Regions from separate parts of the Paenibacillus sp. WC2504 genome, predicted to be linked through region 2. Evidence: riboswitches for the same ligand, from Rfam matches in the RefSeq annotation. Region 2 holds a riboswitch; each other region holds the start of a gene.
What was found. Region 2 has a riboswitch for thiamine pyrophosphate ahead of tenA (thiaminase II). Riboswitches for the same ligand answer to the same signal wherever they lie in the genome.
Positions count from the first base shown of each region.

Region 1: linked by a shared signal. The riboswitch ahead of ACUN27_RS03745 (DUF561 domain-containing protein) and the one ahead of tenA (thiaminase II) in region 2 are both predicted to bind thiamine pyrophosphate.
Region 3: linked by a shared signal. The riboswitch ahead of ACUN27_RS36260 (ECF transporter S component) and the one ahead of tenA (thiaminase II) in region 2 are both predicted to bind thiamine pyrophosphate.

Region 1 covers NZ_JBQZFH010000001.1:813,816-821,209, forward strand. Annotated here, with positions in the region: gene ACUN27_RS03725 (eCIS core domain-containing protein) at 1-544, shown strand, start outside; gene ACUN27_RS03730 (YbjN domain-containing protein) at 782-1,303, shown strand; gene ACUN27_RS03735 (hypothetical protein) at 1,802-2,467, opposite strand; gene ACUN27_RS03740 (bile acid:sodium symporter family protein) at 2,635-3,618, opposite strand; TPP riboswitch at 3,778-3,876, shown strand; gene ACUN27_RS03745 (DUF561 domain-containing protein) at 4,020-4,664, shown strand; gene thiO (glycine oxidase ThiO) at 4,648-5,835, shown strand; gene thiS (sulfur carrier protein ThiS) at 5,819-6,022, shown strand; gene ACUN27_RS03760 (thiazole synthase) at 6,029-6,796, shown strand; gene thiD (bifunctional hydroxymethylpyrimidine kinase/phosphomethylpyrimidine kinase) at 6,837-7,394, shown strand, end outside.
Region 2 covers NZ_JBQZFH010000001.1:3,681,432-3,688,825, reverse strand. Annotated here, with positions in the region: gene ACUN27_RS16470 (Ger(x)C family spore germination protein) at 1-30, opposite strand, end outside; gene ACUN27_RS16465 (spore germination protein) at 32-1,558, opposite strand; gene ACUN27_RS16460 (pirin family protein) at 1,692-2,465, opposite strand; gene ACUN27_RS16455 (MarR family winged helix-turn-helix transcriptional regulator) at 2,595-3,083, opposite strand; gene ACUN27_RS16450 (DoxX family protein) at 3,227-3,568, opposite strand; gene tenA (thiaminase II) at 3,709-4,380, opposite strand; TPP riboswitch at 4,469-4,569, opposite strand; gene ACUN27_RS16440 (right-handed parallel beta-helix repeat-containing protein) at 4,607-6,595, opposite strand; gene ACUN27_RS16435 (carbohydrate ABC transporter permease) at 6,651-7,394, opposite strand, start outside.
Region 3 covers NZ_JBQZFH010000001.1:7,928,106-7,935,499, forward strand. Annotated here, with positions in the region: gene ACUN27_RS36240 (S-layer homology domain-containing protein) at 1-43, shown strand, start outside; gene ACUN27_RS36245 (hypothetical protein) at 196-672, shown strand; gene ACUN27_RS36250 (energy-coupling factor transporter transmembrane component T family protein) at 683-1,480, opposite strand; gene ACUN27_RS36255 (ABC transporter ATP-binding protein) at 1,471-2,958, opposite strand; gene ACUN27_RS36260 (ECF transporter S component) at 2,964-3,560, opposite strand; TPP riboswitch at 3,665-3,774, opposite strand; gene ACUN27_RS36265 (methyl-accepting chemotaxis protein) at 3,828-5,273, opposite strand; gene ACUN27_RS36270 (DUF3105 domain-containing protein) at 5,470-6,201, shown strand; gene ACUN27_RS36275 (helix-turn-helix transcriptional regulator) at 6,225-7,013, opposite strand; gene pyk (pyruvate kinase) at 7,133-7,394, shown strand, end outside.

The DNA of each region.
Region 1 (7,394 bases), 2.9 Mb from region 2:
AGAGTCGGAAGAGGAAGAACTGCAGATGAAGCCGTCCTCGGAGACGATCCAGCGGAGCGAAGGCGGAGAGATGGAGGAGGAAGAGCTGCAGATGAAGCCATCCTCAGAGACGATTCAGCGGAGCGAAGGCGGAGAGATGGAAGAGGAAGAACTGCAGATGAAGCCATCCTCGGAGACGATTCAGCGGAGCGAAGGCGGAGAGTCGGAAGAGGAAGAGCTGCAGATGAAATCGTCCGACGGTGAAGCGTTTGAGGCGGATGCTTCCATTGAATCGCAGATTAAATCCATGCAAGGCAGCGGCAGTAAGATGGACGCACAAATTCAGGCTAAGATGGAATCGGCCTTTAATGCGGATTTCAGCAATGTTAACATCCATAATAATCCAGCCTCATCGAAGATTAATGCTTCGTTAGGGGCGGAAGCTTTTGCGACAGGGAATGATATCTTTTTCCGTGAAGGACGCTATAACCCGGATTCGCGCCAAGGCCAGGAGCTGCTCGGACATGAGCTAACGCATGTTATTCAACAGCGAGGCGGCAAATAAAAGGGTCTCGTATAAGCAACAGGGATAACGATGTAGCCTGTTGCTTTTTCGCGTGTGGGAGCGAGTGTATCCCCTTCATGTTTGCACAGAAGCTATGGGAAGAAGTATATTTGCACTTGAGAAAGTTAAGAATGAGCAGATTATAGGGTAAGCAGATGAATGAATTTGAATGCATTTGAATGGATTAAGCAGCCTAGTTAAAGCATTGGGCATAAGAAAGTAGGAGGGCGGACACATATGCTGCCAGATCATGTACACGCGCGTCATTTCGCGCAGTTAGGGCTTTTAAAAGAGATTCTGGATGAGACAGGCCTTGCCACCAATTTGTTGGAGAAATCAGACGCGATTCCGCTTCACGTGCTGATGGCTGGTTTTCAAGAGGATAAAAAAGGGCGGGAACGTTTTCTGCATTTTAGCTATTTACCTTTGAACGACGAAGAGATCGCTGCGATCCAGCTGCTGCAAATATACAGTACGCTTCCTTTTCACCTTGAAGAAGGGAAGCGCGATAAGGTTGCCGCCGTGCTGCTTGAGATTAACACGCGGTTGCCGATTGGCCATTTTGGCATTAATGAGCATAATGAGCTGCATTACCGCTATGTGTACAGCATCTCGGCTGCGCGTTCTTTTGACAGTGAGGAAGTGCTGGAGATTTTAAGCTTGTTCGTTTATATGTGTGATATGTTTGCCGATCACGTGGAGTTGGTGGCCAGCGGTGAAGCGGATGCCGAGCAGGTTGTTCAGGCACTCAGAGGTTAAACATCAACGCTGAAAAGGGCTGTCCCGGATGTAGAGAAATCTACCGACGGGAAGCCCTTTTTTCGTTCGGGTTAACCTTACTTTCGATAAATTAACGGGCTATACAAGCCCAAATAACGTCATTTTCTTTACGGTTTCCAATGTTGCTGCCACGATGGCTATGGCCTGACTGAGCAAGCAGCCTGCTTACGCGCTAACGGACTCAGGTGCCGCTATTCGATGAAATAGAGCCCTTTTCAAAATCTAACGGACACAGCAGCCGTTATTTACCTCTGTGGCAGTGTTTTTCGCTGCTTTGAGGTGCAATAACGCTTCTGGGGTCCGTTAGCTCAAAAATCAGGCTATTTTATTGGAAATAGCGGCTGTGGGGTCCGTTACAATTGACTGTTGGCAGCACTAGGCAAAGTCCAGCCCATTATTCGCGTACACGAACAGACTGTCCGCGCTATACACCAAATTCCGCGGGCCTGAAGTTCCTCTAAAGATGAGATCCCTGCTTTATTTCACTCTCTCCTGCAAAAGCTCCACAAGCTGTTTGCCCGGATCCTTCATCATTTGCCCGCCATTGCCTCCGGCAGGACGATTGCCGCCTGGTTTGCCGCCGTTCTCGCGAGGCTGTTTCCCAGCGTCCGTGCCGTTTGAACCGGCTGCTGCATTCGGTGAAGCCGAAGAGGAAGGTGCGCCTGAGGCATCCGGTTTCGAGCCTTTTTGCCCATTGAAGTTGCCACGCGTGCCATCACCTTGGTTCCCGCCGCCATTCCCGCGATTGGCCATCTTGCTCGCAGCGTCATCGATGAACTTCTTCTGCGCGTCCGTCAACTTCTCGAGCAGCTTTGTTTTGTTCTCGTCGCTGAGCTCAGCTTTGGTTTCAATGTCCTGCGCAACGGGCAGCATGACTTGGGCCTGCTCCTTCGTGATGGCAAGTCCTTCCGCTTTGTCCATCATGAGAAGCGTTTGGAAGGTGCTGAACAATTGTCTCTGCGCCTGACTCATAGCGGGACGATTCTGCCCCTGCTGCTTCGCATCTGGCGAAGCTTGCGCACTCGCTTGAGGCTGTGCTGTGCTTGCCGCTGCTTGCTGAGGGGAAGCTTGGTTACCGCAACCGCTGAGCAAAGCGGGAATAAGGATGCATAAGCCGGCTATTTGTTTCATTTTAATTTTCATATGTCTATGTACCACTCCTATCATTGATCTTCCATTTCAGTTTCATTGTACGGCGTAATTATGAAAAAAAAGAGAAGGGAAGCTGAATAGGAGATAAATGTTAGCTTAAAAATGGCTGAGCGTGTAAAAGAGCATGCAAAAAAGAAGCTGCGCAGGCAGCTCCTCCATTAAACTTGTTTGGCGCGATTCACAGTAAGATTAGGTCTATCGCTTTTCAGAGCGTATTTTCTGTTCAATAGAAAACCAAATAATGACGCCAGCGATTGCTGGAACAGCATCCCGAGCACAACTGGAATGGCCACCGGAGGCGGAAAGTACGTTACAGCAAGCACGGCGCCGGCGCTAATATTCCGCATCCCGCTGTTAAACGTAAGCGCCACAACGACGTCCTGCTCCCACTTCATCAGCTTGGCGACGATCCATCCCAGGATGTAGCCGAGAGAAGCGAGGGCTAGTACAAAACCGGCCAAACCAAGCAGTTTGGCATTAAAATCACGCAAGTATGGCGCAATAACGGAGCTGTTAATCGCGACAACGATGCCCATGCATATTTTCGAAAAAGGACCTAGACGGCCGCTCCATTGTTCTTTGATTTTGCCTTTCGTCCATTGATTAAGCAGCATGCCCAGTAAGGACGGGACGACGATCATGAAGAATAGACCTTGCATCATGGCAAAAGTGTCCATCTGGACTTTCGTACCGACCAGTGCAGAGAGTGTATAAGGAACAACAAACGGTGAAAGAACGGTATCCATGAGAATAATGGATAGGGTCAGCACGATGTTCCCACGATAAATGGCGACCCACACGAAGCTTGTAATTCCTGTTGGAATGGCTGCTGCCAGAATGAGTCCAGTGATGGTTAACGGCTCAGAGCTGTAAACTGCGTGACCGAGTCCAAGCGCGAGCAGCGGCATACCGACATGTAGAATCAGCAGCGTAGCGATAAGAGGGAAGGGCTGGACGATAACTTTAATAAATTCCTTGAAGCTGGAGCTGATGCTGCCCGAGAACGTCATAAAGGCAAACAGCCAAGGCGATAAGAAGGTAAAGCCGGATAAATGACTGCCGAGCAGAACGCCGATAAGCACGCTGACAGGGGTGATGAGCGGCAAAATTTTTTCCAGTTGGCGATTCAATTGAGATAGCATCTGGGTGTTCATCCTTCCTGACAATGGATAATAAAGGCCGAGGGTTGCGTTCTCCCTATTATAAGAGCATTAGCTTCGGGTGACTAGGATAAGATGGGTTGGAAATTTTTATTTCCATCGACTGGATACCGTGTTATGATAATGAACAAATGAATACGAATGTATCCCTAGGGGCGCCGCAAGGCTGAGACAGAGCAATCTGAACCCTTTGAACCTGAACTGGGTCATACCAGCGGAGGAAAGTGGAAACCGGACTTTGGCGCCTCATTTTTGCATGTTTATTATGCGGGCAACCTACAACCACTTTTCTTAGGAAAAGTGGTTTTTTTGCGTCTTGATTGCCGCTCCAGGCTGCATTGCCTATCGATACATCGGTTCAAAAAGTGAGGAGGCGGACTTCCATGTCCGAGCGCGAGCTGCATGTGATATCGAATGGCAAGTTGGCATGGAAGGAGATGGCTGCCATTGCAATCCAGATCCATCCTTATGTCACAGCCATTCATATCCGCGAGAAAAATAAGCCGATGGATGAAGTTTTTATGGGCGTACAGTATTTGTTGGAACAAGGTGTACCCGCGCGAATCCTTTGTATTAACGGCTACCCCTGGATGGCAACTGCTGCGGGGCTTGGCGGTTTGCACCTTCCTGAAAGCTCTCCGCAACTGATGACGATAAAGGAGAGCTACCAAAGTGCGCATCGCACAGGAGTCTCCGTACATAGCACGGAGGAAGCTGTAAAACGTGAGAGCGAAGGGGCGGATTATGTCTTGTATGGGCATATTTTTGCAACGGGTTCAAAGCTGGGGGTTGAGCCAAGAGGGCTAGAACAACTGGGGAATGTTGCCCGGCAGGTCACGATTCCAGTCATCGCTATCGGTGGCATAACGCCTGCAAAAGTAAGGTCTGTGCTGGCTGCAGGAGCTTCCGGCATCGCAGTGATGAGCGGCATCTGGGAGGCGGATGACCCCGTGGAAACCGTAAAAGCTTACATCCGAGAGTTGCAGCAAGAAGAAACAAGAGGTGAGAGACTTGAAGCATACGAGTGACATTATCATCGTTGGCGGAGGCGTGATAGGCGCATCAATCGCCTATCACTTGGCGAAGCGAGGCCAGTCCGTCACGCTGCTGGAGCGCAGCAGGTTAGGGACGGAGGCCTCGGCGGCCGCAGCCGGCATGCTCGGAGCGCAGTCCGAGATGGAGGACACCGGGCCCCTGTTCCAGTGGGCCCGGCAAAGCAGAGCGATGTTCCCCGAACTGAGCGGGGAACTGAGGAGCCTCACGGGCATCGACATCGGTCTCGTCCGTGAAGGGCTCTTGAACGTCGCGCTCAGCGACGCTCAGGAACAAGAACTGCGCGCGAGGGAGAAGCTCCAGCGCGCAGCGGGTGAAAGAGCGGAGTGGTTGAGCGCAGCCGCAGCCGCAGCGCTCGAACCCGCGCTGAGCAAGGCGACGCGCGGAGCTCTGTACCTGCCCGAGGATGGGCAGGTCGAGGCGCCGCAGCTGGCGGCGGCATTCGCGCAGGCGGCGCGGGTGCTCGGGGCGAAGCTGCAGGAATTCGCCCACGTGCAAGGGCTGCTGACGGAGCGCGATCGCGTCGTCGGCGTAATGACGAGCGAGGGGCCGCTGTATAGCGAGCACGTTGTTGTGGCGGCCGGGACGTGGAGCGGCCAGTTCCTCGCCGGCAGCGGGATCGACCTGCCGGTGTATCCCGTGAAGGGGGAGTGCTTCTCAGTACTCACGGAGAAGCGCGAGCTGCAGAAGACCCTTTTCACGCCAGGGTGCTATATTGTTCCCAAAGCAGGAGGACGGCTGCTCGTCGGCGCGACGGTTGTGCCGAACAGCTACGACCGCAAGGTGTCGCTGGCAGGGCTCGCAGAGCTGATGGAGAGAGCGAAGCAATTAATGCCCGCAATCGGCGATGCCGAGTGGGAAAAAGCTTGGTCAGGCCTGCGTCCGCAGACGCCAGACGGCATGCCGTACATCGGCAAAGTCCCGATGTATGAGGGCTTATTTGCGGCCTGCGGGCATTACCGCAACGGGATTTTACTCAGCCCGATCACAGGGAAGATCATCGCTCAGCTCGTATCAGGCGAGGACGCGGGCAGTTTGCAGCCCAATTTGGACGCATTCTGCCCTGATCTGTCGGGAACGTCCAAGCGGATGGAAGGCGGGCGACTACAAGGAGAGGAGCTGCAAAGCATTGAAGCTGCACATTAACGGCCAAAGCGTCGAGGTTCCGGATGCGATTCGTACGATTGAAGAGCTGCTAGCCCATTTTGAGCTGCAGGAGAAAATGCTCGTTGTCGAGCATAATCAGAACATTTTACAAAAAGAAGATCATGTGAAAACGGAGTTATCGGAAGGACATAAAATCGAAATCGTTCATTTTGTTGGAGGGGGATAATTAACCATGTTAAAAATCGGTCCATATGAATTTCGTTCAAGATTATTGTTAGGCACAGGCAAATTCCCGAATTTCGATATTCAAAAGCAGGCTGTGGATGTGAGCGAATCGCAGATTTTGACGTTTGCGGTGCGGCGGATGAACATTTTTGAGGCGAGCCAGCCGAATTTCTTATCCATGCTGGATGTGTCGAACTTCACGCTGCTCCCGAACACGGCAGGGGCCAAAACAGCGGAAGAAGCGGTGCGCATCGCCAAATTGGCGAAAGCGTCCGGGCTTTGCGACATGATTAAGGTAGAAGTGATCGGCGATGAGATGACGCTTCTGCCAGACCCCGTTGAAACATTAAAGGCGTCGGAGATGCTGCTGGAAGAGGGCTTCATCGTACTGCCGTATACGTCGGATGACGTGTTGTTGGCTAAACGCCTTCAAGCGCTTGGGGTGCATGCCATCATGCCGGGAGCTTCACCAATTGGCACAGGGCAGGGCATTATCAATCCCCTCAACCTGAGCTTCATTATTGAGCAAGCAACGGTGCCGGTCATCGTCGATGCCGGTATAGGCGCTCCTTCGGACGTAGCGCTGGCGATGGAGATGGGCGCAGATGGTGTGCTGCTGAACACAGCGGTTTCGGGTGCCAAGGATCCGGTCAAAATGGCGTATGCCATGAAGCTCGCTATTGAAGCGGGACGCGCCGGTTTTGAGGCAGGCCGAATTCCGAAAAAACGTTATGCTTCGGCGAGCAGCCCGATGGATGGTTTTAGCCGGGTTTAGGAGGGGCTGATTGTAACTAATTCTGAAAGGGGGAGCCCAGATGGCCATATATAAAGCTCTGACAATCGCCGGTTCCGATAGCGGAGGGGGAGCAGGAATCCAGGCCGATTTAAAGACGTTCCAAGAGCTGGGCGTCTACGGTATGTCGGTGATTACCGCCGTGACCGCGCAGAACACGTTAGGCGTTCAAGGCGTGTTCCCAATGAGCGCTCAGGCAGTGGAACAGCAGCTAGCGTCCATCGGAGCTGATTTGCGACCGGATGCTCTTAAAACCGGTATGTTATTCTCGTCTGAAATTATCCGAATCGTAGCTGCAGCGATAAAAAGCTACAAATGGGAGCGGGTTGTCGTCGATCCTGTCATGATCGCCAAAGGTGGCGCTTCTTTGCTTCAACAAGAGGCGATAGACGCCATGATTAAATACCTGCTGCCGCTGGCTGACGTGGTCACACCAAACATTCCGGAAGCGGAGGCGCTTAGCGGGATATCGATCACGGATAGCGAGTCGCGTCAGCAAGCAGCAAGAAAAATTCACGCATACGGCTGTCAGCATGTGATGATCAAAGGCGGTCATGAAGCGGACTCCGTTTATGCTACG
Region 2 (7,394 bases):
AAGAAGAATTATATATTTGAGTATGCTCATCTCATTCCCCCTCTTGATTCGGTCTTAAGGAAGGGCGGAATTTAGCCCAAATCGGAATCCGTATCAGGACATCTTTCAAAGCCGTAAGCTTAAGCGGAGCAACTGGCGAAAAATACAGACTTCCGAATGAACGAAGGTTGGTTACGTGCAGCATAATGGCTAGCAACCCTAGTACAATGCCATAGAGGCCTAGGATCCCCGCTAGGAATAACATTGGAAAACGGAGTAATCGAATCCCGTTTGCGAAACTGTATCGCGGGATCGTAAAGGCTGAGATACCGGTAATAGACACGATAATAACAACCGGCGCAGAGATAAATCCGGCTTGAACGGCTGCCTGACCAATGACCAGACCTCCGACAATGCTTATGGCTTGGCCAATCTGTTTAGGCAGACGAATGCCTGCTTCTCTTAGGGCTTCAAAAATAACTTCAATTAATAATGCCTCAATCATCGCAGGAAAAGGAACAGCATCCCTTGAGGAGGCAATACTCAGCACAAGATTAGTAGGGATCATCTCCTGGTGGAAAGTTGTAATAGCTACGTACATGGGCGGTGCAAATATGGCAAAAATGATAAAGAGGAAGCGAATCCAACGAACAAAAGTAGCGATTGGCCAACGGATATAATAATCTTCGCTTGCCTGGAGACCTGTCCAGAATGTCATCGGTACCACAATAGCAAAAGGCGTGGTATCGACAAGAATGGCCACTTTCCCTTCAAGTAATTCAGCAACCACCACATCCGGGCGTTCTGTGCTGTGAACTTGGGGAAATGGTGAATACGGTTGATCCTCAATAAATTCTTCTATATTCCCCGAGTCAAGGACACCCTCCAGCTTGATTGGCTTCAATCTTGCTTTTACTTCGTCAACAACGGTTTCGGAGGCAATCCCTTTCAAGTACGTAATGGCTATTCGCGTCTTGGAAAGCTCGCCAAGGGTGATATACTCCATTTTTAACTTTGAAGTTTTGAGTCTGGCACGGATCAGGCTGATGTTGGTTGAAATATGCTCAATAAACCCATCCCTTGGACCGCGTATAACGGGCTCGGATGAGGCTTCATCAATACTTCTCTTGGACGTGCCGGGAATTGAAACTGTCGTCACGACGCTGCTGCCCGTCGCAAGAATAGCCGCGTGACCCTCTAAGATGTTCGTGACAGCTTCAGACACTTTTGTCGTGCGAATCGCAGTACCGATGGAGATCATTTCGCTCTTCAAATCTCCGAATTCCTTCGGATATGTATCACTTGTTACACTCATTAACAATGGCTTAATAACATTCTCTTCAAGTGTTGTTTTATCAATCAAATTCTCTATATAAACAATGAGCCAATGCACATTCTGGTTAACATCTATCCTCCGATAAGCCAAGTCGGAGCAATCCTCAAACGTTTCTTGCAGCAACTTTTCGTTTTGCTCAATATCCGCTGTGAATGGAGTAGGACTGTCTTCCTCCAGAAGGGAATTTTTCGTACCAGGAGGATATTTATGTGAACGGAATTTACCTATTTTTAACCAACCCATGCAAGATCCTCCTAATGAGCACAATCATTGCTATTATGCCGAATCGAGCGAAACCTATACGGAAAGTGCTTATGGAGCGGCAGGAAGTGCAAAAAAAGACGAAGTAACATCGCTGTTACCCCGTCCTCTATTCTTATCTTGCTTTATTATACAAAGGATATTCGACTTTCGTCGGAATCTCGACGATAAACATCCGAAGCTTCTCACCCTCAGCGTGAACCTTCACTTCTACTTCTTCTTCGGCTTGTACAATGGCAAAGTCTTTGTTTGTAAAAGAAACGCGATTCTCCTCAGTCGTCCATAGGATACCAGACTGGCCGCGAAACGCTAAAGCTGCGAACGTACGGTTTGGCAATAACCGATGAACGTACGTTGCCCCTGCTTCAATTTCGATATCGTACATGTTAACGTCGGTTACAAGCTTTTGGATCGGAGAACCTTCCCCGACAACCGTTTTCACGTTGACGCCATCCTGGGTATTACGAGGAAATTCATCGTCATGGAAAAAGGTGTACACCGGTTCGCGATTTAACGCATCTTGCAAATATGGTTCCAACCAGATTTGAAAACCTTCGTATCCCGCATTGACGGTCTCAGCGTGATGCATGCCCGATCCGGTTTGCATCAACTGAACGTCGCCTGCTGCAAGTGTACTCTCTGTGCCAAGCGTATCACGGTGAGTTCCTTTTCCGCTGATGCCGTAAGTTAGAATTTCAAAGCCCTGATGAGGATGAAAGCCAATGCCGCCTTCCTTAACCGCATGCCCCCATGACCAATAGAAAAGAGGTCCGAGCCGCACGGTAGCAGCTCCTTGGCCTGAAAATCCTAGCGGTTTCTGCGCATAAATTCTTCCTCCGTCAAATGATTCTTTCCCTTGAAACTCTGGGCTTAGAACTTGTATGTTCATTTTCATATCTCCCATCTATACCAGATATAAATGTATTATATATATATTATAATAATAGGATATTTTTCATCGATAAAAATGACCCTCATTTCTTCAGTTAGAGGGTCTTTTTTTGCGCCATACCAAAGGTTATGACTTCTTATCATCTTCATGTCCGTTTGCATCACTTTGACGATTCTTAATGCCGTATCCAATTTTCTTAAGGAGGACAATGAGTTCGAGCTTCTCTTCATCCGTCACAAACGACAAATCGTCGGAGATTGCTTGTACATGTGTCGGAAAAATGTTATCAAAATAGCTTCGACCTTCTCCGGTCAATGCCACATTCACCTTGCGGCGATCACCTGGAATAGGAAGGCGTTCCACGAATCCTTTTTTCTCAAGCTTATCCACCACATAGGTGATACTCCCGCTTGGTATCGAGAAAGTGTCGCTAATTTTCTGTATGGGATGCGGACCTTTATTGTATAGAAACTCAAGGATTTGGAACGTTTCGATACTGAGGTCAAAGCTATCAATGCTCCGTTCCATGCTCCCAAACAATTCTTTTACCATGTTTCTTATGACACGTATAAGTCTTAAATCAAGCTCTATACCCTCTTTATCACGTTCAGTCATACGCCAACCACCTTATTTGCGTTCTTATACACAAGGATATTCGACTTCTGTAGGAAATTCAATTAGAAAAAATCGAAGGTCTTCTGCTTCAGCATAATTCGTAAGAAAATTGCGTAGACATGTGTTCATATGAATAGCTTGCTTCAGTTCAAAATAATGACAATAACAGCAAGTATGAAAAGAAGGATGGGCATCATGGCTTTAGCAACTGGATCTTTCACGCGAACCAAGTGGACCAGAGCCGCAACAAACATGGTAATTGCCATAAGAATAGCACCGATTAAGGCATATGGACTAACCCAAATGCCGATAATAATGATAGCGGCTGACAGTACTTCTACTAAACCAGTAAAAATCCTCATTCCCGGCGATAACCGATAGCGCTTGAATTCGTCTACCATTTGTTTGCTGCCAAACTTCATGAAACCAAACAGCAGAAACCCGATCCCTAAAATAATTTGAAGCACGATGGACAAAATATGCATGTGAATCACCCCTATTAATATTTAGTATAACGTTAGTTATTCTATTATTAGGATATATATTAGTCAAGATATAATTTTAGAACTGAACAAAAAAAAGGAGCTGCCGCTCGGCAATCTCCTTGTTTCATTCCTGTTCCTAGCTATTCATCTGGCCAGCTTTCCATCCGGTAAGCCATCTCCCAGAACAGATATTCATATCGCGTCGTGTTCAGAAAAATCTCTTCCAGCCGAATAAGCTCGGATTCCGGCTTTCCTTCGGCAAGCCGATCGAGCAGCCCGATGCACCACTGCGCTAACGCTCCGAACTCTTCCGAGCTGTACATTTTTATCCAATCCCCATAATAGGAATGTTCGCTTACTCCGGGCAATCGGCTTAGTTCCTTGCCAATTTCGGAATAACTCCACATGCAAGGAAGAAGTGCCGCAGTTAGCTCGGCTAACGATCCGTTTTGCGCCGTATGCAGCATATAATGCGTGTAAGCCAACGTAACTGGGGAAGGTTTGGCTTGTTCCAACTCCTCTACTGTGATGCCGAATCGAGCAGCATATGCTCTGTGAAGGGACATTTCTTCATTCAATGTGGAGTCCAGCAAAGCAGCAAATTTTCCCATAACCGCCAAATCATCCGATTTGACCGCTCCTAATGCGAACAGTTTGGCATAATCTTTTAAATACACATAGTCTTGAATCATATAAAAGCGAAACTTTTCCAGATCTAGCGTACCGTCTCCCATTCCCTGAACAAACGGATGGGCGTGGTTCCTCCGCCATATCGGTTGCAGTCGCTCATATAAACGTTCAGAAAAAGTCATTGTCTTATCCCCTTTTTTAATAATTCTAGTAGTCAAAACAAAAAAACCGCTTTCTAATAGAAAGCGGCCGCGTTATGACAGGTACCCATACGACAAACAACCACTTCCCTTCGCTAGCATTACCTAGATCAGGTGTAAGGGTTAAGACCAACGTCTTTCTCAGCTATGACAGCACCCCTAGTGTTCAATACGATTCAATTGTCTAGTCAAATCTTACCACAATCTGCTATTGCAGCCAATCCCCTACCATGCTTGAAATCTCCCACTGCCCATCTGAACGGCCCACCAGCACAATAGAGTTACCCTGCAGGTTGGTTCCAATCAGGGTCTTTCCTCCATTAGGTGTCAGAATTGTCTTCCCAGGCTGTGTTTGCAAATTAAGCCGATATGCTGCTTCCACAAAAAAAGTATACGAAACACTGGCTTTAGCTGTTGGCAATAGCAGGGTGACCTCAGCGGATGCGCCGGCGTTGGTGATTTTGAAGCCTATGTAATCGAAAGTGACGGATCCGGATGCGGGATAAGCATGAATAAGCAGCGGTTGTTTGACGGCATAGATATCCTCGGCTGAGGGGTCTATTGCATATAGCTTTTGGCCTCCACCTTTGACTGAACAGCCCAAATAGGAGACGTTCCGCAGCAATTCTGCGTTGTTTTTCTTTAACGAGAATCCTCGCTTTATCAGCGGAACCTGACGCGTATCAACGGATTCGCACTCCGTATAAACCGCATTTCCGATAGAGGTCCTTACCTGCGACGGCACCGTTGTGAGGATGAACGAGGAGCCGTAACCATAAGGGTCTTCCGGCTGGTTTACTGTGTTACAGTTTATCGCCCGGCACCGAATATAGGAGCGCTTCGCGCCGTCGGCTGAGAAAGATAAGTCCGAGAATCCGGCGTATTGCTCACTTTCCGCGATACAATCAATCAGTTTGATCTCGCCTTGCACGGCTTTCGTGCCATCTCCACCATAATTCATGGAGAAACCAAACGAATTCCCTTTCGTTTTGCATTTATCAAAAACGATATCGATAGGCTCACTGGTAGCCGTTGGTTTCAGCAAAGTGACGAGGAAGCCCCGGCCTGTATTCCCATCTGCCACACATTGGATGAACCGAATATTTTTCAACAAATCAAGTTGGCCGTTCGGTTCAATATCGACTCCACTTTGCGGGGCTGTTCCTTTCGTATTGGAGAAGCGACAGTTCTCCACGGTGAGGCCATCTACAGAGATCACGGAGAGTCCTTGTCTTCGGTTATTATCCGCGCGGCAATTGCGAAGCACGATATTCCGGCAGAAACCTACCGTCGATTCGAAATATCCGATATAAAATCCATCTCCGCCGCTGTCATTTGCGTTGATATTCTCAAGGATAATATTCTCCGAACCGCTAATATCGAAAATATGGGCTTGTTCGCCTGTCGTGTACGCCGCCTTGTTCATACGTAACGTGGAGCCGTTTCCGTTGATATACACGTCTTTAACGGTTTTGATGCGGATCAATCGTTCATAGACAGGCCCTACTTTGCTCAGTGTATCTACCGCTTGTATGACGGTCCCCGGCTCGAATTCAATCGCAATTTGACCCGGAATGAACAATTGGCCTGTTAAATAAAAGCCAGTCCGCTGCTTGGGAATAAACAATTTGTGACCTGACGCGGTATTTAACGCTGTCTGTAACGCCAGCGTATCGTTCGTGACGCCGTCTCCTTTGGTGCCGAACCAAGAAGCAATCAGCGTATCCCCGTAGATCCGCTTGAACCGCTTGCCGTTAGAGGACACAAGTACGGTTCCCGTATTATCTACGGATGTAGTGTCGTTCGGGTCATAACGGAAGAAGCCCTCCTGCATCTCGTTCGTTACATAATAAGCGAGCGCAGGATCGGGCTCGAGTTCGACCCTCAGGTCCTCCAACTTAACTGCGACGCAGAATTTCATGTCCAGAATCTCAAGCATCTCGGTTTTACGTTTCTTAATCGCCACGCCATATACGGAACTTGTAACGGATTGATCGCTGGCAAAAGCGGTAGACCCGCCTGCTATCTGCCATAATCCGCTGGAGACAGCGGCAATTCCTCCTAACCCTAGCGTGGTCAGCAATTTCCTGCGGCTAAATAATGGCTCCTTATATCCTTCCTTCTCCCCTGCTTCCTTTGCGTCCACTGGAGCAGCCGCTTCTTCCATTTCATGTAATTGGTTAGATTGTTTAGACATAGCTGTAGTCACTCTCCTTTTCCCGATTCGGGCCATTTGTTGGAGTTCCGTAAAGTCAGCCTTTCAATCCAGTTGAAGCGATTCCTTGGACGAAGTATTTTTGAGCAAATAAAAACACGACAAGGACGGGGACAATGGTGATGACAGCACCAGCCATGATCAGGGTCATCCGGTTTTGAACTTCGTTTTTCAGAAACAACAGCCCAAGAGGCAGGGTAAACATTTGTTTATTTTGCAAGTAAATAAGCGGTTCTAATGTGTTATTCCAAGCGCTGATGAAGGTGAATACAGCTAGTGCAGACAAGGCAGGTTTCGCTAAAGGAAGATAGATCTTATAGAAAATTTTCCAAGGGTTCGCTCCATCCACCCAAGCCGCATCATACAGTTCCTTCGGGAGTGTTTTGTAAAATTGGTGCAGCAGAAAGATGCCAAAAGCCCCGCCGAGGAAGCTCCTCAGAATGAGCGGATAATACGTATCGAGCGCACCGACGGATTTCCAGATAAAATACGTTGGAATCATCGTAATTTGGGATGGCAGCATCATTGTGCCAAGCATCGCCAAAAATATCAGGTTCCTGCCGCGAAATTGGAAAAACGCCAACCCATAAGCTACGATTGCACAGGAAGCTACGGTGCCGATTAAATCCATGATCGTGACAAAGATGCTGTTCATCGTGTACTGCAGAAAGTTGACCTCAATCCATACCTGACGGTAATTTTTCCAGACGAACGGGTCCGGGATCAGTTTGGGCGGCAAGGTTAGTTCCGAGCCAGCTGCTGTTAATGAAGTCGAGAGCAT
Region 3 (7,394 bases), 4.2 Mb from region 2:
CGGCCAACAAGCAGTAAGCTATGTAACACTAAAACGCAACTAATCACACTTTCAAAATGGGCTGCCCGAAGTAGTGTAACTACTTTGTGGCGGTCTTTTTTTGCGTTCTGTGCCTCACATGCACCAACATGCCCATCTCACATATATTGCTAATGCATGCGCAAGCTCAACTTCTTAAGAAAAGGGGTCCGTCCCATGTACAACTACCCTGCTTATTTCATTCCTCAACAGCCTTTATATCGTCATTCCCCGACTGTGTCCGCTTCGTCCTATATTCGACGAAATGGCCAGTATGAACACCAAGATCAGTTGGAAGTTTGGACAGGTTGGGAGCAGCATTTTCCCTATTTCCATACAAATACGATCATTCCTCGTGATTATCCAACGGTTGATTCTAAAATACTATCCAACTCGATTGCATCTTCTCATCATCTGCTTAAGGACGCTTCGCTTCTCATTCAAAAGCTATCTGAACCCGCCATCGCTCACGAGCTTATGACACATGCCCAACAGGGCAATCAAAAAGAAGTGGATCGTATTGTCCACTCCTTCGGCGTGAAATCTGCTGTTGTCACTAGTTATTCCCCAAGCTCCGTGAAGTTTACGATTGATCCGCAAACCCCTGACATCCCCTGCTGTGAGGTAACATTAGCACTCAAATGGGGGCAATAGCCGACTTCCTTTATCGTACATCGAAAGCATTCCAAATCGGCCACGCCGTCCCCGCCCAAAACGCGAAGATAACAAGAAGCAGCCAGTACATCAGATAATAAAAATCTAACTTAGAATAGCTGGATTGATAATAATAAGTTCGTTTGGTTTGTGTAGAAAAACGCTTCGCTTCCATGGCCACAGCTGTCCGGTGAGCGCGACGGATGCTCTGCGCAAGAAGCGGTATGGCATACATGCGCATCAAGGTGTACCAACCTGTCAGCCAACTGCGTCTCTGCTTCCTGCCCCGCACCTTGAGCGCGTAACGCAGCGTCTGGAATTCCTCAATCATAAGCGGCAGCATGCGAAGAGCGGCAAGGAAGCTGTAAGCGTACTTCGGCGCCACCTTCCACTGCTGCATCAGCGCATAGAACAGGGCAACAGGACGTGTCGTCAAGCTGAACAGCAAGCCGACAGCGGCAACCTGTAAGCCGCGGAAGCCCAGATGCAGACCGCGGTAAAAGCTTTCTTCCGTGATTCGGATGAATCCGAGGCGAAACCACTCTGTATCCCCGCTGCCGAACATCATCATCCCCGCCGCGGAGGAGATAAAAATGAGCAGGAACGGCGAAGCATACAGCAGCAGACGCCGCAGCGGCTGGCCTGAATAAACGAACAGCGGCACCAAGGCGCCCGCCGTTAAATACATCATCGTATTCAGATTATGCGTGAATACAACAAGAACAAACAGAAGCAATGACAGGACAAGCTTCACTCCCGGATTAACCCGATGCAGCCAGGTTTCACGATACGTGAACGTTATTTGCATACCATCGGCGCCCCTTCCTCGGCTTGTGCTGCGGAAGTCGCAGACTGTTCCGTCACACAGCCCGCTTTAACCTGCCAAACGCGTGTGGCGCAGCGTTTGACGATCTCCTCATCGTGCGTCACCATCACGATGACGGTCCCGCCTGCGCGCAGCCGTTCCAGCTGCTCCAGCATGCGCATCGTACCGCGTGCGTCGAGCCCGAAGGTGGGCTCATCCAGCAGCAGGATACGCGGGCTGCGAACCATCGCAGAAGCTACGCTTAAGCGGCGCTTCTGGCCCATCGAGAGCTGGAACGGATGCCGCTTGCGCAGCGCGAGCAAATCGTACTGCCGCAGCAGCTCCTCCAGAGCAGCCTGCTGTGCATCCTTCCCTCCCTCCGCCTCCGGCAGGGAGTAGAGCAGTTCTTCTTCTACCGAATTTGTCAAGAATTGGAATTCGGGGTTTTGGAACACGAAGCCGACTTGCTCCGCAAGCTGCTCGATTCTGCTGCCCTTCACGCCATCGATCCAGCAGCTGCCCTTGGTCGGGATGAGCCGCATGATGGCGAGCAGGAGCGAGCTTTTGCCGGCGCCGTTAGCACCGATGATCGCGATCCAGTCACCTGGATAGACGCTCAAGTTATCCACAGAGGTCTTGATCTTTCCGCCGCGAAGCCCGGTAAAATCGCGAAAGGACATGACCGGCTGCCGATTCTCAGCATCAGCTTCGACTTCCGCGGGCAACTTGCTCCTGCTTAAGCGTTCCATGTTAAGTTCGCTCCAAACGCCCGGATACCAAATCCCGTAGTCGGCAAGCTGCCTTTTGTACCTTTCAAATACGATTTGTGGCGAGCCATCAGCCAAAATCTCCCCATCCGGAGAGAGAACAATCAAACGGTCGATGAGATCGAGAATGCCGCTGATTTTATGCTCCACAATGACCAAGGTTTTGTCAGCGCTAATGGACCGGATCGTTTCCCAAACAAGCCCCGTGCCTTCATCATCCAATAACGCTGTAGGCTCATCTAGAAAAAGCACTTCCGGCTCCAGCGCTAGGACGCTTGCAATCGCCAATCGCTGCTTCATCCCCTGTGACAGTTGACCAATTAAGGTATGAGCGTCTTCCAGGTGCAACCCCACTAAGCTCAGATAATGCGCGATCCGTTCCGGCATTTCCTCACGGGGAACCTGCCTATTTTCCAAAACGAAAGCAATTTCCTCATCCACATACGGCATGCAGAACTGAGCGTCTGGATCTTGAAACACGTACCCCCAGCGGCTTGGTGTGACAAGTTTATCCGCTTTCAGCGGAATCTCGATAATATCGGGAACGATCCCGCTCAGCACTTGGAGCAGTGTCGATTTCCCGCAGCCGCTTGGCCCGAGCAGCAGCACCTTTTCCCCCGGCATTACTGAAAAGGAAACCCCTTGAAATAACAGGGGAACCTCGTCACCGGGATATTTTAACCGCAGATTGGTAACCCCCATGCCCTCGCTCATCCGCATTACCCCAGTACATCGTAATCGTTCTTTGAGACGGGTCTAACCAAGTTCAGCACGCCCGTGCGAGCTAATGCTTTAGCCAAGTAATAGGCGAACACCCCAGCTATAATGGCGGAGCCTGCGAGACGAAGCCCAATAAATAAGCAATAATTCCAGAACGTTAGCTGATCGATATAGCCATAATATTTATCTACAAGCAAGGAAAGCGCTGCGGATGCGAAGGATGCTAGGACTGTTACACCCACATTCGCCCGGCGATACAAGAAAAACGCGAAGACCAGCTCTGCGCCAAGCCCTTGAAGAATGCCATACGCAAGCGTCGATACTCCCCATGATCCTCCAAAAAGGGCTTCAATTGTCGCGGCTGCAACTTCAGCCAATAAGGCGACGCCTGGTTTACGAATAACGAGGAAAGCAAATGTAGCCGCCATGAACCACATGCCGTAGCTTAACTGCTCTGCATGCAGACCGATCGGTTTTAGAAGATCATACATGGGTCCCCATATGCGATAAATCACCCCAAATACTGCCGCGATCACGATGGTAACCAAAATATCGGTCAATTTTAACCCTTTTGCTCTTGTTTCTTTTTGTGCCATTTCTTCTTCCCACTCCTTTTCCTGGATACCTTTTTTGTTAAAATGAGATAGGCGAACACGACAAAAAAAGCCTACCGGGATGCGGCAGGCATAAAATTAGTGCAAAAAGAGGCACTCCAATTCTCTACGCTGGCATTACCCAGATCAGATTAACGGTCAGTGGCATAGGGCCACTATCTCAGCCTGACTTCATCAAGCACCCGTGTTGCTATTCATTTGGCTTAACTGTAGCGGATTAACCGATATTTAGCAATGCCTTAGGAGAAATTATTTTTCCATCAAAAGTTTTAAATCCAATGTCAATCCATATAACTGGCGGATGCTGTCAACAATATCTTCCACCCGTTTCTGCTGCACTTCCGCGCTAGCAAGCACTTGCTGCACGGATGCGGCGGACTCTTCCGTAATGGCTGCCACGGATGTCATCTCCTCGGCCACCTTCTGGGAAGATAGTTGCAATTGCTGGTTCATGCGCTGCAAATTCTCGGCTTGCTCCATGACTTCAGCTGTATTCGTGTTAATAACCTCGAATAGCTGATCAACACTTTCCGCTGATTTTCTGCCCGATTCTACCGCTAGCTTGCCGACAGCTACTTTCTCAACAGCGGTTTCCACCTTCTGCTGAATGGAGCCTAGAATCTCTGAAATATCCGTTGAAGCTACGTGAGCGTTCATCGCAAGCTTCCGAATCTCACCGGCAACTACCGCAAACCCTTTGCCATGTTCCCCGGCTCGTGCAGCCTCGATGGACGCATTGAGCGACAGCAGATTCGTTTGATTCGCGATATCGGCAATCGTTGTCACGATATTTCCGATTTTCACATTTTCTTCGTTCACTTCATTCATGATGTTGGACGTTTCCGTTACGATCACGGTGATGTCCTTGATTTTATGCGTCAAATCCTCCATTTGGTTCTTACCTTCATTCGTCATGCGGGCTGTATCCCTGGATCTGCTGCTCATCGTGTTCGATGCGGAAGAGGTCATCTCCACCGTCTCATTCACTTCTTGGATAGCCGTTGTAATGTCTGTAATGGAAGTTGCTTGAGATTCAATACCGATGGAAATTTCTTGGAAAGCCGCAACAACTTCTTCTGTGATTCTGCCTGTCACGGATGCATTTTCATGAAGCGTATTACTGGAAGTTCCCAGCGCCTCTGTTGTCGTACGGACGCCTGTCAGAACCTCTTCCGTCTTCATGCGTGACACCTCGGACTCCCGAGCGCTCTGTGCTACACGGCTTAATAATCGGCTTCCTATCTGGCCTTGACCTATTAGCGTAATGATGATTAGCACATAAAAAACATTGATAGCAATATAGTCAATTGGACCTGACAACGTGGAACAGAAATAGTTCAAATTTAAGATCCCGATAACGCCATTAAGCAGTAACGGTTTATAATCCATATACAAGGAGACCAGCGCTAAACTTAAATACAAGATAAGCATGCTGGACAAAGCGATATTATGCGTCATGAAGAAATATGAAATCACATTAAGGCCTATGGCAATGATATACTTGGTGTAAGTGACCCCGATTTTCCTCCAGATCAGCAGTGTACAAATTAGCGCAATAGGCGCTCCAAAAGTCAGCAGCGTCATAACGACTCCCATGGATCTATAGGAAGCCCCCATTCCTAACACCAAACAAGCCCATAACAGCTTCACCATTAATCCGTTTCTTTTATGTAGTTCCAGCATCTGCGCTGTCATTTGGTCTTCCCCCCTTTTTTCTATAAATTTTTCTACAAAAATAGACATTTACTTACATCATTCAACAATTGAAAGGGAAAATCCTCCTTTTTGTATACCGAAAACGGGATCTTTACAAAGAATTTGACTTCTTGTCTCTATCGAAACTACAATATGTAGTGTATGACGGATTATAACGTAAAGGAGCTCATATCGAATGGACACTAGCACCATACAGAACGGACCGGATATTACTGCAATTCTAATTTATATAGGGGCTGCTCTTTTCATTTTGGCCATCCTTGGTTACGTGCTTGCCGCGAAGACGAACAAAGCGAACACGAGCAAGCTGAAAAAGGCCGAGAAGCAGGCCCTGCACAAAAAACGCAAGACTTGGATGCTTCTCTCTCATACTCTTATGATTTTGGCCGTTTGTTCTTTGGGAACTTCTCTGATCCAGTCTTCATCCAACAAATATAGCGTCGAAAAGCTTAATTACAATGCGCCTATCGAGGTCACGACGGATAAGGATTACGGGCGCAATCATGATGAGGGTATGCTGACCTACGAGATGAAAATCCCGACTTCAGGCACGCATAGCCCCCATGACTTAAAGTTCGGTTTTTACAAGGAAAAACCGACATATGCTATGCTTGTGCATAACTTGGAGCACGGTGACATCATCATCTATTATCATCCCGATGCACCTCAAGAACTCAAGGATCGCCTCGAATATTTGAGCCACTTCAAACAAGCAGGCGCCGGTGTGCTGGCTGTGCCTAACCCGGATGTGCCCAGCGATAAAGAGGTTGTCGTAACGGCCTGGACGAAAACGATGCAGCTTCCTAAGTTTGACGAAGCCAGCGTGGGAACTTTCATTTACCAGTATATCGATAAAGGTCCTGAGAAGATCCCGCCTGAAGTGCGCCGTGGCGGCGGAACGATGTAACCATCCAAGTAGACGAACTCCAGCTATTTACGGACGTTTTCGCGGTCGGAAACCAGATCAGTTGGCACTAGTCCGGTCAACCTTTTAAACACACGATAAAAATAGGACGGGTCATTGTACCCGATGAAATCGGATATTTCCGTCACCGTTAACGCCGAATGCCTGAGCATGTACACAGCCGTTTTGATCCTGGCTGCATGCACGTATTCACTGATCGTCTGTCCTGTCACTTTGCGAAATAGGGTAGCTGTGTAGTTCGGCGATCTGCTAATGCAGACACCCAGTTCCTCCTTACTGACATGCTCCCGGTAGTGGTTCTGGATGTAACTCTTCATCTGCTCGACTAGTTGCAGCGTGGCGCTCGTTGCAGCTTCTTGGTCCCACTCTCTGTGCAAATAAACGAACAGCTCTGTTAGCAGCGCTTCACACAGCGTCTGATAATAGGGCTGTTTGTCCTGCCATTGCTGATGGATATGTCGCAGCCGGTCGAGAATCAGTTCATATTTGCTCGTGAATCGACTTGTGGCGCTGGACAGCTTAAAAAGCGGAAATGACGCATGAGCTTGAACGGCTCTCGGATCAAATTGAACGACATATTTTTCGTGCAGCATGGTTGGAACACTTCGTCCGTAAAAGGGAATACTGCTTGGGATGAGCAGCCATTGCCCCTTCTCCAGCACTTGCTTTTTTTCCTCGATCCAATAAACGCAGCGGCCGTAAGTAACAAGCACAAGCGTCCAATCCTCGCACCCCTCCTGTGATTCCCCATACCAATTGCTGCTTTTATCATACGTGTAACTTGTTACCTTCATCTTCCACCACCTGCATACTATTTTTCATATAGCATACTATATTTCATGGAATTTTGTCGAAATAAGGCATATAATGAAGCCAAAATTGATTCGTCCACAACGAAAGGAAGTCCTAAACAATGCGTAAAACGAAAATCATTTGTACCATGGGACCTGCTTGCGATTCCGTCCCGACTCTAAAGGAACTCATTCGCTCCGGTATGAGCGTTGCCCGACTTAATATGGCTCATGGCGATTTGGATGAGCACCGCGGACGCATTCAGCGCGTTCGTCAAGCGGCTCAGGAGTTAGGTGTTGTCGTTCCGATTCTGATGGATATCAAAGGACCGGAAATCCGCATCGGACAACTGAAAGATGCTTCCTATGATTTGAAAGCCGGCG